DNA from 3 places in the Pseudoalteromonas sp. MM17-2 genome. Region 2 is predicted to be linked to each of the others. Evidence: predicted binding sites of a transcription regulator. Region 2 holds the regulator's gene; each other region holds the start of a gene.

Region 1 (4,598 bases), on a different contig from region 2:
CACGATTACACCTTATTACCACAGGCAAAAAAACGGCGCTTATTGTATCGCGCCATTTACGTATTCGCTAAGTTTATCAACTCTTACCAGTAAGGGATACAACCCTTTATGCATTATCATGGTGCTGCGCAGGTGCTTGCCAGGCGCGCAACTTCAGCCATACCAAGCGTAATAACAACAGCAGTAAAATCACGGCTAAACTTTGCGATAACCACGGTGCCATAAGCTCATGCTGATGCCCAACTAAAGGACTCACTGCAAAGTCGAACCGTGCCACCAGCCAATTCGTTAAATACCCAAATGCTAAGGCTACACCAATGACAGCACTGAGATAGGCAACAATCGCGCGCTTGCCTAACTCCTTACCAACAACACCGAGCGTGGCAATGTTAGTCGCAGGTCCTGCTAACATAAATACCAATACCGCGCCTGGCGATACTCCAGCAATGAGCAGTCCAGCAGCAACTGGCGTAGATGCCGTGGCACAAATGTACATTGGAATACTGATAAGCACCATCACCGTCATCGCCAATAATCCGCTGCCCCACTGGCTTAAGTAAGAAGCGGGCACATAAGTTTGCACTAACGCCGCGAAAAACAGACCAATCATTAACCACATGGCGGTATCGTTTAACAGTTTCGTAGTACTAAAGTGCACCGCTTGCTTAAACTTAGCCATGAAACTGGGCTCTTTTGTAGCTTTAGAACGGCTACTGCAGCATGAGGCCGGCGCTGTGTTATCAGCCTGTTGTACCTGCGTGGGAACTTGAGATACTGGCGCTTGTTGCTTATTGGTGCAACATGAAGTGCGCGGCTGTGGCGTTTTTTCGGCGCAGCAACTCAGCGACGATGGCTGTGTCGGGGTTGCCTCGGGCTTAGGCTCTTTACCTACTAGCACACCTGCGGTAATGGCACTGGTAATTGCGGCGATAGGACGAATAATAGCCATAAAAGGGCCCAATAAGACATAGGATACAGACACTGAGTCGACACCAGTTTCAGGCGTAGAGACTAAAAAGGACGTAGTCGCACTTTTCGAAGCGCCTGCCCGTCTGAGCCCAACGGCTGCTGGGATCACGCCACAAGAACACAACGGCATGGGCGCGCCAATAAAAGCCGCTTTCACAGTTGTCCAAAAGCCTTCTTTACCAAGGTGGCGTTGCAAAAAGTTAGCAGGAAGATATACATTGATGAGCCCAGCTAAAAACAGCCCCAGCATCAGCCAAGGTGCAGATAGCACAAACAGTTGCCAAAAATTAGTTAGTAAGTCCATCAATGTCCTCCAATGCGGTCAAAATTGAACAATGCTCTGCCGGTAATTCTGTGCCACAACACTGCTCGGCTAATTGTGAAAGAGAGGCATAAAAGCGTTGCAACTCAGCGATACGCTCTGCCACAAGTGCCTTTTTCCGCAACGTGAGTTGCTTCACTTCATGACAGCTATGCTGCTGTTTCTCAAAGTTAATCTTCAATAACTCAGAGATTTCTTGCAAACTAAAGCCGACGTCTTTAGCGCGACGAATAAAGTTTAATTGCGCTAAATGGGCGTGCGTATAATCCCGGTATCCTGCTGCAGTGCGATTAGGCGACTGTAATAGCCCTTGCTGTTCGTAGTAACGAAGCGTATCGGGACTCATGTCCACCTTTTTTGCTAACTCTGAAATTCGCATTAGTTTTTCTCGCAGTTATTTAACTGTCACTGATTGTAGACCTTAGTGTTAACTCCAAGGTCAATATTTTTTTTGCGTCCGCCAAGTCACCATGAAAGACTAGTGCTAAACCACCGTATTTTAACGCCTACTTTGTCTAACTGGCCAAATGAAAGAAGAGAGTTATGAACATAGTACTACTTGATGCAAAAACTTTAGGTGACAATAGCTTAGCCCCACTGGAGCAACTCGGAGACTTCCATGCTTATGAGCTAACTGAGCCACAGTCCGTTGTTACTCGTTGCCAAGATGCCGAGGTTATTATTAGCAATAAAGTAGTGATTAATGCTGAACACATGCAATCGCTACCTAAGCTCAAATTGATTTGTGTTGCTGCCACCGGCACCAACAATATCGACTTACAAGGTGCAGCCGAGCAAGGCATCACAGTATGTAATGTTGCTGGCTACTCTACCGCCTCAGTGGTGCAGCACACCTTCGCCCTACTCAACGCCTTATTAGGTAATATTCATCGCTACATTAATGACTGCCATCAAGGTGCTTGGCAACAAAGTGATATGTTTTGCCGCTTGGATTATGCCATTGAGGAGCTTGCCGATAAAACCCTTGCTATCATCGGCTATGGTGAGTTAGGTCAGGCGGTGGCGCGCGTTGCAGAAGCCTTCGCTATGAAGGTCATTGTTGCGGAGCGTAAGGGACAGCCAGTACGAGAAGGACGGGTTAGCTTTGAACAGGCACTGCAAAACGCTGATGTGGTCTCTATTCATAGTCCTTTAACGCCACAAACTCAGCAACTATTTAACGCCGACGCATTCGCTTTAATGAAACCAAGTGCAGTGCTCATCAATACAGCACGTGGCCCTATTATTGATGAACAAGCGCTCGTTGCGGCCCTAGAGCAAGGCGATATAGCCGGTGCGGCGTTAGATGTGCTCACACGTGAGCCTGCCACCACAGATAACCCATTAATTGCATATCAAGGCCATAACTTATTGCTCACGCCACACATTGCTTGGGCCTCTCGCCAAGCCCGCGACCGCCTCATTGAACAATTGGCGAAGAATATTATTGGGTTTGCCAATGGTGAAATCCGCAATCAGGTTAGTTAGATTCACTAAACTATGGGTTTCTAGGCCTAAGAGACAACTTAATCATTTCATAACCTAATGATAATAAAGACAAATAAATATTGGCATTAAATTTGTTATCTTACCTAGGTGTTAACAATACTTAATAACGGATATAACAATGAAAAAAACACTTATTGCCGCTTTAGTCGCCCTTCCTTTATTGGGAGGCTGTGTTGTTTCAGTGAATGATGGCGATGCTGATGCTCGTTGGGCTGGCAGTGATTGGCAGCAGCAACAAAAAGATAACCGCACATACATTGCTGACTTGCAGCTAGGTACGGGGTTTGCGCAAGTGAAAAACTCTTTGGGAACGCCAGATTTCAGTGAATCTTTCCGTCATCAACAAGACAACTACCAAGTGTTGTTTTACGCCACGCAAAGTAAAAAGTCGGATGGCAAAATCTCAAAGGACGAATGCACCCCTTTGGTGTTTGCTGATGGCGCCTTAGTCAGTGTAGGTGACAGCGCCTACCAAGCGCTTATCAATAAGCTGTAAACGTTCAGCCACCCACAGGGGTGGCTTTTTTTATGCGAAAAATACAATGGTGTTACGCCCTTGTTGCTTGGCTTTATAAAGCCCCCTGTCAGCGCGCTCAATAAGCTGTGATTCCGATTGCGCGTCCCCAAAACCAGGATAGGTGGACACCCCTATACTGAGAGTGACGTGGTCAGCAACAGGCGAGTCTATATGCGCCACGTTAAGCTCTTCTATAACGCGTTTTAGCTTTTGTGCCAACGCCATGGCTGTCCCCTCTTCACTCCCTGGCAGCACAGCAGCAAATTCTTCTCCGCCATAGCGAGCGACGAAGTCACTACCACGTTGACAATTGGCCACCAAGGTTGAAGCCACTTTCTTCAAACACTCATCACCGCGTTGGTGGCCATAGTGATCGTTGTAGCGTTTAAAAAAGTCAATATCAATGAGCACCACAGATAACGGCAACCCAGCGCGGACACTACGCCGCCACTCCCGCGAGAGCTGTTCATCAAAATAGCGGCGATTGGGGATTTCGGTTAAGCCATCGATACTGACCAGCATCTCTAACAGGTCGTTCTTTTGCTTGATAGTCAGCTGGTTTTTAACTCGCGCGCGCACTATGGCACTACCAAAGGGTTTGGTTATGTAGTCCATGGCACCGAGCTCAAGGCCTTTAGCTTCATCGACGAGTGAATCATTGGCGGAAATGATAATGACTGGAATAGGCTGGGTGCGCTCATCATGCTTAAGTTTACGCAGCGCCTCGTAGCCGTCCATACCGGGCATGACTATGTCCAGCAAGATCAGGTCAACACTGTTAGTCGCTAGCCACTCAAACATGGCCTCAGCACTTTCTACACAAATTACGTCGTGCTTGGGGCTCAGTGTTTTTTCCAAAATCACCCGATTTAACTCGTCATCATCGACAACAAGAATGCGCGCTGGCCTCATTTAATTGTCCCATCTGTCTAAACCGCTCACAAAACCAATGATAAAGTATGATTTTAATCACGTATAACCCGCTATTTAACGTATTTACCCAGTTTAGACATAAATACCTAACAATTCACTGAATATATGGCAGAAATTAGCCACATACACAGTGAGTCAGCTTGTATGCTTAGAGGTTTTCTTCAGCAAATGAAGCAAGGCGACTGCGCACCACACCGTTTAGGTTTACGGTGGCACTGCCCTCGAAATGCTTAAAACGCTCAACGATATAGGTCAAACCCGATGTCACTGGGGTCAGATAGTTACTGTCTATTTGCGCCAGATTCCCCGAACAAATCAATTTAGTGCCCGCCCCGCAGCGCGTGATGA
Region 2 (4,598 bases):
TGTCTTTTTTACCCAGCACTTTTTCACGGATCATCTCCGCCAACTGGTGAACGCTGAGCTCAGTTGTATCAATAATAAAGTCGGCGTGGGAGATGAGTACATCAAGAAGCTGCTTCTCTTCACGAATAGCGACATCCAACGTCATATTTTGCATTGATAAGGGGTGTAGCCGACGAGTTTCAGAGAAACGCTTAATCAACGTTTGTTCGTCACTATCAAGGTAAAACAGCGAAGGCTTAGCAAACTCAGGCAGATAAGCGAGAATGTCGTTAAATTCATGCTGCTCTTTGGGCAAATTGCGCACGTCGATACTGACGGCAATTTTGTCATAATTTGCCGAAACACTGCGCGCCAAAGAGGGGAGTAAAATAACCGGGATGTTATCTACGCAATAGTACCCAAGGTCTTCGAGCACCCGTAACGCGACTGATTTTCCAGAACCCGAGCGACCACTGACAATGATAAGTTCCATCCGACAACTCCTTGTTTTACCCCAAGACGCACATTTAAACGACACCATGAATCAATACGGCGCGCATTAGTCGGCGATCAATTGATAAAGCTCTTGATCGCTGCTGGCTGAACGCAGTTGTTTACACAGTTGTTTGTCTTTTAGTTTATCAGCAATTGTCGCTAAGGTCTTCAGGTGTTGTTCAGTCTCATTGGCCGGCACTAAAAGTGCGACAAAGATATCCACCGGACGGTTATCAATGGCATCAAAGTTAATGGCTTCGCGATTAGTTACAACAATGGCAATGGTACTGTCGATACTATCGAGACGGCCATGCGGAATAGCAACGCCTTTACCTATACCGGTACTGCCCAGCTTTTCGCGGGTCAGCAAAGCATCAAGTACCGATTGCTCGCTGAGGTGAGGACTGTGCTGATGTGCCACCTGAGAGAGGTATTCCAGCATTCTTTTTTTGCTATTAAAAAGGACCGCAGCTTTGCTGCAGTCCTTGCTAAAGAGTGAATCTAGGTTCATGTTAGTGACGAGATAATTTCTCTTTATGTTTAATCACTTGACGATCGAGCTTATCAATTAAGCCGTCGATCGCCGCATACATATCCTGGTGCTCTGCGGTTGCGAACAGTTCACCACCGTTAACGTGAAGAGTAGCTTCTGCTTTTTGTGTTAGTTTTTCAATATCAAGAATGACATGCACATTATTTATATGGTCAAAGTGACGCTCTAATTTTGCAAATTTGCTATTCACATAGTTGCGAAGAGAATCAGTGATTTCTACGTGACGACCGGTAAGATTTAGTTGCATAAGCATTTTCCTTCTTGTCTAACGTCTATATCAAACTTTTACGCTGATTTGACGGTGGAATGGCTAGCGATTCACGATATTTAGCTATCGTGCGCCGAGCCACTTTAATTCCTTGCTCGGCTAGTACGTCGGCAATCTTGCTATCACTCAACGGCTTAGCAGGATTCTCCGCAGCTACTAGCTTTTTGATCAATGCTCGAATCGCTGTGGACGAGCATTCACCTCCGTTTTCGGTTGTAACATGGCTGGAGAAAAAGTACTTCAGCTCAAAAATACCCCGTGGTGTATGCATATACTTTTGGGTGGTCACACGGGAAATCGTTGACTCATGCATTTCCACCATTTCGGCAACGTCATTAAGCACCATTGGCTTCATTGCCTCTTCACCATGTTCAAAGAATGCCTGTTGTTGTTGAACAATGCAATTAGTTACTTTAAGTAGCGTATCATTGCGTTGTTCCAAGCTCTTTATAAACCATTTCGCTTCTTGTAAATGCGAGCGAATAAATTGACTATCACTTTGCGACTTACAGCTTCGCGACATTGATGCATAGTGATCGTTAACGCGGATCTTAGGCATACTATCTGGGTTTAATTCAACCACCCAGCGGCCTTTAACTTTCTTCACTGATACATCTGGAATCACATACTCTGACTGCTCTCGCACAATCGTGGCTGCAGGAGTCGGATTTAAACTGTGTATCAGTGTCATCACCTCTTTTAACTGCGCTTCTTTAAGCTTAGTCTTTTTCATCAAGGTGCGATAGTCACGACTACCAAGCAAATCAATATAGTTAAAAACTACCTCTTTGGTCTCTTCAAGCCAAGGGGTTTGTGGGTCAAATTGCTTGAGCTGGATCAACAAGCACTCTTGTAAAGAACGCGCACCAATTCCTACAGGATCAAAGAGTTGGATACGCTTAAGAACGGCTTCAATTTCATCGAGCTCGATACCATCGTCTTGTTCATCATGATTCAAGCTTTCCAGCAGTTCTTCACAACTGACCGTTAAAATGCCGTTGTCATTGATGGCTTCAATGATGGCTGTGGCGATGGCCTCGTCGGTGGCACTAAAAGGTGTTAATTGCAGCTGCCACATTAAATAATCGTGTAACGACTCGGTGGTTTCGCCTTGGTAGATAGACTCATCTTCTGGCATAGGCCCAGAGGAGGCAACGGGAGCCGCACTAATATACTCATCCCAAGACACATCCATGGGCAAGTCTTCACTGATGGACTCGTTGTTCATGGCATCAGCACTTTCAACTTCATCCTTACTGGCGCTGGCCGTCTCGGCGGTGTCGTTATTTTGGTTGTCGGACGTCGACTCTTTTTGCTCTTGGTTGTCGTTATTGTCGGCGTAATTGTCTTCTTCAACTTCAAGTAAAGGGTTGGCGTCCAACGCCTCTTGAATTTCTTGTTGGAGATCCAAAGTACTGAGCTGCAACAGGCGAATCGCTTGCTGCAATTGTGGGGTCATTGTTAATTGCTGGCCTAGGCGCAGCTGTAATGATTGCCTCATGTATCTCTAACAATCCTTTAATCGTTATAATCTAAACTGCTCACCCAAATAGACGTCGCGAACCGTTTGATCGGCAAGAACTTGCTCTGGAGTGCCAGAAGCAATGAGCTCGCCATGGGAAACAATGTATGCGGTTTCACATACGTCTAGGGTCTCTCGCACGTTGTGGTCGGTGATTAATACACCAATGCCACGATTGCGCAGATGCTCTATGATTTTCTTTATATCTAACACTGAAATAGGGTCGACACCAGCAAAAGGTTCATCCAACAAGATAAACTTGGGGTTTGCCGCCAATGCTCGCGCTATTTCTACCCGGCGACGTTCGCCACCAGATAACGCCATTCCTTGTGAGTCTCGAATGTGCTGTATATTAAACTCATCAAGCAGGCCCTCAAGCTCGCTTTCACGCTCTGCTTTGCTTAAGCCCTTGCGGGTTTCTAGGATGGCCATCAAATTTTGAAAAACTGTCAGCTTTCGAAAAATAGATGATTCCTGCGGTAAATAACCAATACCTAAGCGCGCACGAGAGTGCATCGGCATTAAGGTGATATCCTCATCATCAATACTGATGGTGCCTTTATCACTGGGTACCAAGCCAACTATCATGTAAAAAGTAGTTGTCTTACCGGCTCCATTAGGGCCGAGCAAGCCGACGATACTACCTGCTTGCACTTCTAAGCCCACACTTTTGACGACCTCCCGGCCTTTATAGCTTTTCGCTAATTTTTGTGCTTTAAGAGTCGCCATTATTGCTCTTTCTCCGGCGTATCGTCACTTTGTGGTGTTAATGTTGTGCGCACTCGTGTGCTGGAGTTTTCATCCTTTTCGGCGGTGATCAGCTGTTTGGCAATATCATAGCTTATGGTTTCGGCAACGATATGCTGGTCGGCCATGGCAATCTTAGCATCACCTTGAATTTTAAGGGTCTCAGAGGCGACGTCATAACGAATTTCCAGCGCCTGTGCAGAAATCTCAGTGCCATCTTCCATCACTTCGGTGTACACAGCTGGTGAGCCGGTGGCTACGAGCAATTGCTTGTTATCACCCAATTCTGGACGACGGTGAGCCTCAAGGCGGTCAGCTTTTATTTCCCGTTTGCCGTGAACAATATGCACGTTCTTATCAAAAATAGTGATATTTTCTTTGATCAGTGCTTGTTGTTTGTCGGCATCAATTAACACTTCCTTGGCGGTGATTTGCTCAGCAGTAGCGCTGGCAGAGCATAAGCCAATTGCGATGGATGTAATTAATGCACTGATTTTATTGGTCATAATATATTGTTCGCGTATGTTCTGTTAATTCAACTATCTCTGTATTGAGGTCTGCTTTCAAGCCTTGCCCGGTGATCTTCATATTCGGGCCACTTAATACTACAGCCTGCTCGGACTCCATGCGCTGGCTATCTATATCAACTTGGATGGCCTCAGCGCTGACCTTCTCAATCATCGCCCCTTCTTTTAAGTTGGTGGCGGTGACGTTATTTTCCAAGATCAAAATGTTGTTGTTGTATAAAGTCGCTTCATCGGCGTTTACCTGCCAATTTTCTGTTTCACCATATAAGGTAAATACTGGCTTGGTGAAATGCGTAAACCCGAGCTCTTGATACAGCTCCATTTCCTCAGCATAAACGGTGTGGCTTAACTCACCCTGATCGTTATAACTAGTCTGACTTAGCCCAGTTGCGATATAGTCGGGTGTGGCAATATGGTCTTGCTGAGCGACACCATCATCTGTCGACTTCATAAAATAAGGGTACCAAAGCCACGCCATCGCGACGATAAATAGCAGTGATATGAGCG
Region 3 (4,598 bases), on a different contig from region 2:
TATGGCCCCCTTCAGTGAGTGCTTGCATAGCATTGCGCACGATATTGAGAAGCACTTGTTGCAACTTATCACCATCAGCCTTTACATCTGGAATGCTCGGATCATAATCTTTGTGCAAGGTAATTGCCTTGCTGCTATCCAAAGTGCAAAGGCGTAAAACATTCTCCAGTGTTTGGTGAATATTAATAGCCTGTTTTTGTAAACGCTGATTCGGGCCGAGTAACTTGTCTACTAAATGGCGTAAACGGTCAGCCTCATCAATAATAAGCTGTGCACATTCATCCCGCTCCTGCTGATCAACCTCATATTGCAATAATTGCGCCGCTCCGCGTATTCCCCCTAAAGGATTTTTAATTTCATGAGCAAGGTTACGAATTAAGGTACGCGCCGCTTGGTGTTGATGCATTTGGTTAGACGCCTGATCAAGGCGAATTTCTTCGTCGGTTTGGCGAATTTCAAACAGCAGAAAATACTGATCTTGGTGGCTTAAACGCCGACAGTTGAGCGCCAAATTGGCATGGCGAGAGTCCACGAATACCACGTCAGCTCTGTGTTGGTGGCAATCGACCCCTTGTTTAAGGGTATAGTCAGCGATGCGCTCTAATTCTACCGAGTGGTAATTAAATAATGCTTTGAAAGGCTGGCCCACGATGCGTTTTAAGCCTAGCCCAAGGAGTTCGGTACAGCTAGTATTGGCATACACCAGATTGAAATCTTGGTCTAAGACTAAAATAGCGGTATGTAGGTTTTCCCACATTTGTTGGAAAAAATCACGAGGAAGCTTCATTATTAATTTCGGTGTTGCACCAATTTGGTGCGATTTATCTTAGCAGTATTTAGCCGGGTTGCCCAATCGGTGCGCAACCCGGAGTGATATGCAGCTTAAGGGCCTGTGATCACTGAACGGCGATGCAGATAAAATGTCACAGGTTCAGAAGTGGCCAGCTGTTTACCATTGCCATCCACTAGGCGTAACCGTACTTGATGCGCCCCTCTATCAACATTACGCATCACAAACACCGTTGATGATTGCGGTTTATCGTAAGGCTTTCCGTCGAGCATAAGTTGCACGCGGTGGCCTTGCATAAAGCGCGGTGATACTTGGCCTGTAACATGTACAGAGCCTGTGTTATCACGAATTGTTTCTTCTTGATTTGGAGTGGTAATAGCGACTGAGAAATTAATTCCTTGGTTAGCGTTATTATCCTGCTCAAGAATTTGCGTGTCAGTTGAGGGCATACTCATCGCAGGGGAGTTTAACTTTACCTTCTCAGCGCCTTTTCTTGGAGAGTCAGAAAAAACTAATACACCGTTCTCATCCTTCCATACATAGATGCTTTTATTGGTTGCGTTGGCGTTAAAGGCACTCAAACCCAGAACCATGAAAACGCATAAGATAGACCACTTCGTTGTCACGCTACTTCCTATTTTACGTTTATTATTCTTATAGTTAGCCGAAAATTAACCAATTACTTGGTTAAACCCTAACTTTAGTCTATTTACAACTTTTTTACCATAAAAAAAGCCTGCTAAGCAGGCTTTGAGAACACACATGATATAACTAAGTGGTAGTTATGCGGTTTTACACGCTGTAGTACATTTCAAATTCTACAGGGTGTGTAGTCATGTTGAGCTTTTCTACTTCAGCTGATTTCAAGCCGATGTATGCATCAATAAGGTCGTCAGTGAATACGCCGCCTTGCGTCAAGAATTCACGATCCGCATCAAGTGAATCAAGAGCTTCTTGCAATGACGCTGCCACTGTTGGAATTTCTGCCGCCTCTTCTGCCGGTAAGTCATATAGATCTTTATCCATGGCGTCGCCAGGGTGGATCTTGTTCTTAATGCCGTCAAGACCCGCCATTAGCATCGCTGAGAAGGCAAGGTATGGGTTCGCTGTAGGGTCTGGGAAGCGCACCTCAATACGGCGAGCTTTCTCTGATGGAACCACAGGGATACGAATAGACGCTGAGCGGTTACGTGCTGAATAAGCAAGCATAACAGGTGCTTCGAAACCCGGAACAAGGCGCTTGTATGAGTTTGTCGAAGCGTTGGCAAAGGCGTTAATAGCTTTGGCGTGCTTGATGATACCACCGATGTAGTAAAGCGCTTCTTCTGATAGGCCACCATACTTGTCGCCTGCAAAGATGTTCTTACCATCTTTACCTAGAGACTGGTGACAATGCATGCCTGAACCATTGTCGCCAACCACAGGCTTAGGCATGAAAGTAGCGGTTTTACCATACAGGTGCGCCATGTTATGAATAACATACTTCATCTCTTGAATTTCGTCCGCTTTCAAAACCATGGTGTTAAAGCGGGTGGCGATTTCGTTTTGGCCAGCTGTTGCTACTTCGTGGTGATGAGCTTCAACGACTTGGCCGAGTTCTTCAAGCACCATGCAAGTGGCACTACGCCAATCTTGTGATGAGTCCACTGGAGCAACAGGGAAGTAACCACCTTTGACGCCAGGACGGTGACCGGTGTTACCGCCTTCGTAATCTTTATCTGAGTTCCAGCATGCTTCTTCAGCGTCGATTTTATACATTGACCCAGACATATCTGTTTTGTACTTAACATCGTCAAAAAGGAAAAATTCTGGTTCAGGGCCAAACAGAATCGTATCGGCAATACCTGTTGAGCGCATATATTCTTCAGCACGCTTGGCCACAGAGCGAGGGTCGCGCTCATAGCCTTGAAGAGTTGAAGGTTCAACAACGTCACAACGTACGATAAGTGTGGTTTCTTCGGCGAACGGATCAAGCTTAGCGCTTTCAGCATCTGGCATCAGCACCATGTCTGACTCGTTAATGCCTTTCCAGCCTGCAATTGAAGAGCCGTCAAACATTTTACCGTCTTCAAAGAAATCTTCATCAGCCTGGTGATGAGGAATAGAGACATGCTGCTCTTTACCTTTGGTGTCGGTGAAACGAAGGTCAACGAATTTTACGTCGTGCTCTTTAATAAAATCTAATACCGATTGTGACATGTGTCCTCCAACTATGGATTATTATTTGCTGCAATTTACTGCATTTGTGCATGGGTAAGCTTAAACCATGCCAAAAGTATAAGTGTCTGTTTAGTAGGGGGTTACTTTCTATTTGGTAATCTCAAACTTATTTTTTGCACCAATAGGGTGCGAACTTGCTACATTGTAGTGCAAATTTTTCAGGCTGCATTGTCATGTATCAAGGGATGACTCAAATAAGACAGTGAGCGCACTAAAAAACACTGATAGCACAGTCTCGGTGTCATTTTTATGTCAAGCGACTGGGCTATGTTAGGCACGGAAGTAAATTAATTAGCTGGATAAACTTTCATCTAGTGGCGTTATAAGGGATAATACGCGACCTTTTAAACTCGACACAGGTGGCCCGCGCCGCTGGGTGTGGATCATTTAGGAAATATGGGGTTAGCCTCTAAGTAAATATATGAGCATCGAAAAGTTAAGAAATATCGCGATTATCGCACACGTTGACCATGGTAAAACGACTTTGGTTGATAAATTGCTTGAGCAATCGGGCACACTACAAACCCGTGGTGGCAACGAAGAGCGAGTGATGGACTCGAACGATCTTGAAAAAGAACGTGGTATTACCATCCTAGCTAAAAACACGGCAATCAACTGGAAAGACTACCATATCAATATCGTCGATACCCCTGGGCACGCCGACTTTGGTGGCGAGGTAGAGCGCGTACTTTCGATGGCTGACTCCGTACTATTACTTGTTGACGCACAAGAAGGGCCAATGCCGCAGACGCGCTTTGTAACGCAAAAAGCGTTCGCGCAAGGGCTGAAGCCAATCGTTGTTATTAACAAGGTTGATAAGCCGGGTGCACGCCCTGATTGGGTTATGGACCAAGTATTTGACTTGTTCGATAACTTAGGTGCAACCGATGAACAGTTAGACTTTAAAGTTATTTATGCATCAGCGATTAATGGTTGGGCAACGCTCGATTTAGATGAGCCTTCTGACAACATGGAACCAATGTTTGAAGCCATCGTTAAAGAAGTTGAAGCACCAGATGCGGATCCAGAAGGGCCGCTACAGATGCAAATCTCACAGCTTGATTACAACTCGTACGTTGGCGTTATCGGCGTAGGCCGTATTAAGCGTGGTACTGTGAAAGTAAATCAGCAGGTTACTATTGTCGGTGCTGATGGCAGTAAACGTAACGGCAAAGTGGGCCAAGTGCTTACTTACTTAGGTCTTGACCGTCATGATGCGACAGAGGCAACTGCCGGCGACATCATCGCGGTGAGTGGCCTTGGCGAGTTGAAAATCTCCGATACTATTTGTGATGTCAACACGGTTGAAGCGTTACCAGCACTGAGTGTTGATGAGCCTACTGTTACCATGACGTTCTCTGTAAATACCTCACCTTTTGCTGGCCAAGAAGGTAAATACGTCACCTCACGTAATATCCTTGAACGTTTGCAAGCCGAGCTAGTTCATAATGTGGCATTACGCGTAGAAGAGACCGATAACCCTGATAGCTTCCGTGTATCAGGCCGTGGTGAACTACACTTGGGCGTACTTATCGAAAACATGCGTCGTGAAGGCTATGAACTTGCCGTGTCTCGTCCAGAAGTTATC

The links. Region 2 encodes sigma-54, which starts transcription at its own class of promoters, with help from an activator protein. Its sites were predicted from a motif close to GTTGGCACGNNNNTNGNNT; they were not measured.
Region 1: MHM93_RS10245 (DUF3192 domain-containing protein) is a predicted target of sigma-54. The motif match lies at 2,859-2,877, and genes of this name have one in related genera.
Region 3: glnA (glutamate--ammonia ligase) is a predicted target of sigma-54. The motif match lies at 3,046-3,064, and genes of this name have one in related genera.

The regions. Positions count from the first base shown of each region.
Region 1 is NZ_JAKRFV010000010.1:93,230-97,827, forward strand. Features, by position in the region: gene MHM93_RS10225 (1-acyl-sn-glycerol-3-phosphate acyltransferase) at 1-3, opposite strand, end outside; gene MHM93_RS10230 (SO_0444 family Cu/Zn efflux transporter) at 107-1,273, opposite strand; gene zntR (Zn(2+)-responsive transcriptional regulator) at 1,257-1,670, opposite strand; gene MHM93_RS10240 (D-2-hydroxyacid dehydrogenase) at 1,835-2,779, shown strand; gene MHM93_RS10245 (DUF3192 domain-containing protein) at 2,919-3,296, shown strand; gene MHM93_RS10250 (diguanylate cyclase) at 3,327-4,229, opposite strand; gene MHM93_RS10255 (PhoH family protein) at 4,399-4,598, opposite strand, start outside.
Region 2 is NZ_JAKRFV010000003.1:2,548-7,145, forward strand. Features, by position in the region: gene rapZ (RNase adapter RapZ) at 1-472, opposite strand, end outside; gene ptsN (PTS IIA-like nitrogen regulatory protein PtsN) at 539-985, opposite strand; gene hpf (ribosome hibernation promoting factor) at 987-1,274, opposite strand; gene MHM93_RS03205 (RNA polymerase factor sigma-54) at 1,300-2,796, opposite strand; gene lptB (LPS export ABC transporter ATP-binding protein) at 2,821-3,546, opposite strand; gene lptA (lipopolysaccharide transport periplasmic protein LptA) at 3,546-4,070, opposite strand; gene lptC (LPS export ABC transporter periplasmic protein LptC) at 4,060-4,598, opposite strand, start outside.
Region 3 is NZ_JAKRFV010000005.1:165,214-169,811, reverse strand. Features, by position in the region: gene glnL (nitrogen regulation protein NR(II)) at 1-787, opposite strand, end outside; gene MHM93_RS06620 (DUF4124 domain-containing protein) at 883-1,416, opposite strand; gene glnA (glutamate--ammonia ligase) at 1,583-2,989, opposite strand; gene typA (translational GTPase TypA) at 3,432-4,598, shown strand, end outside.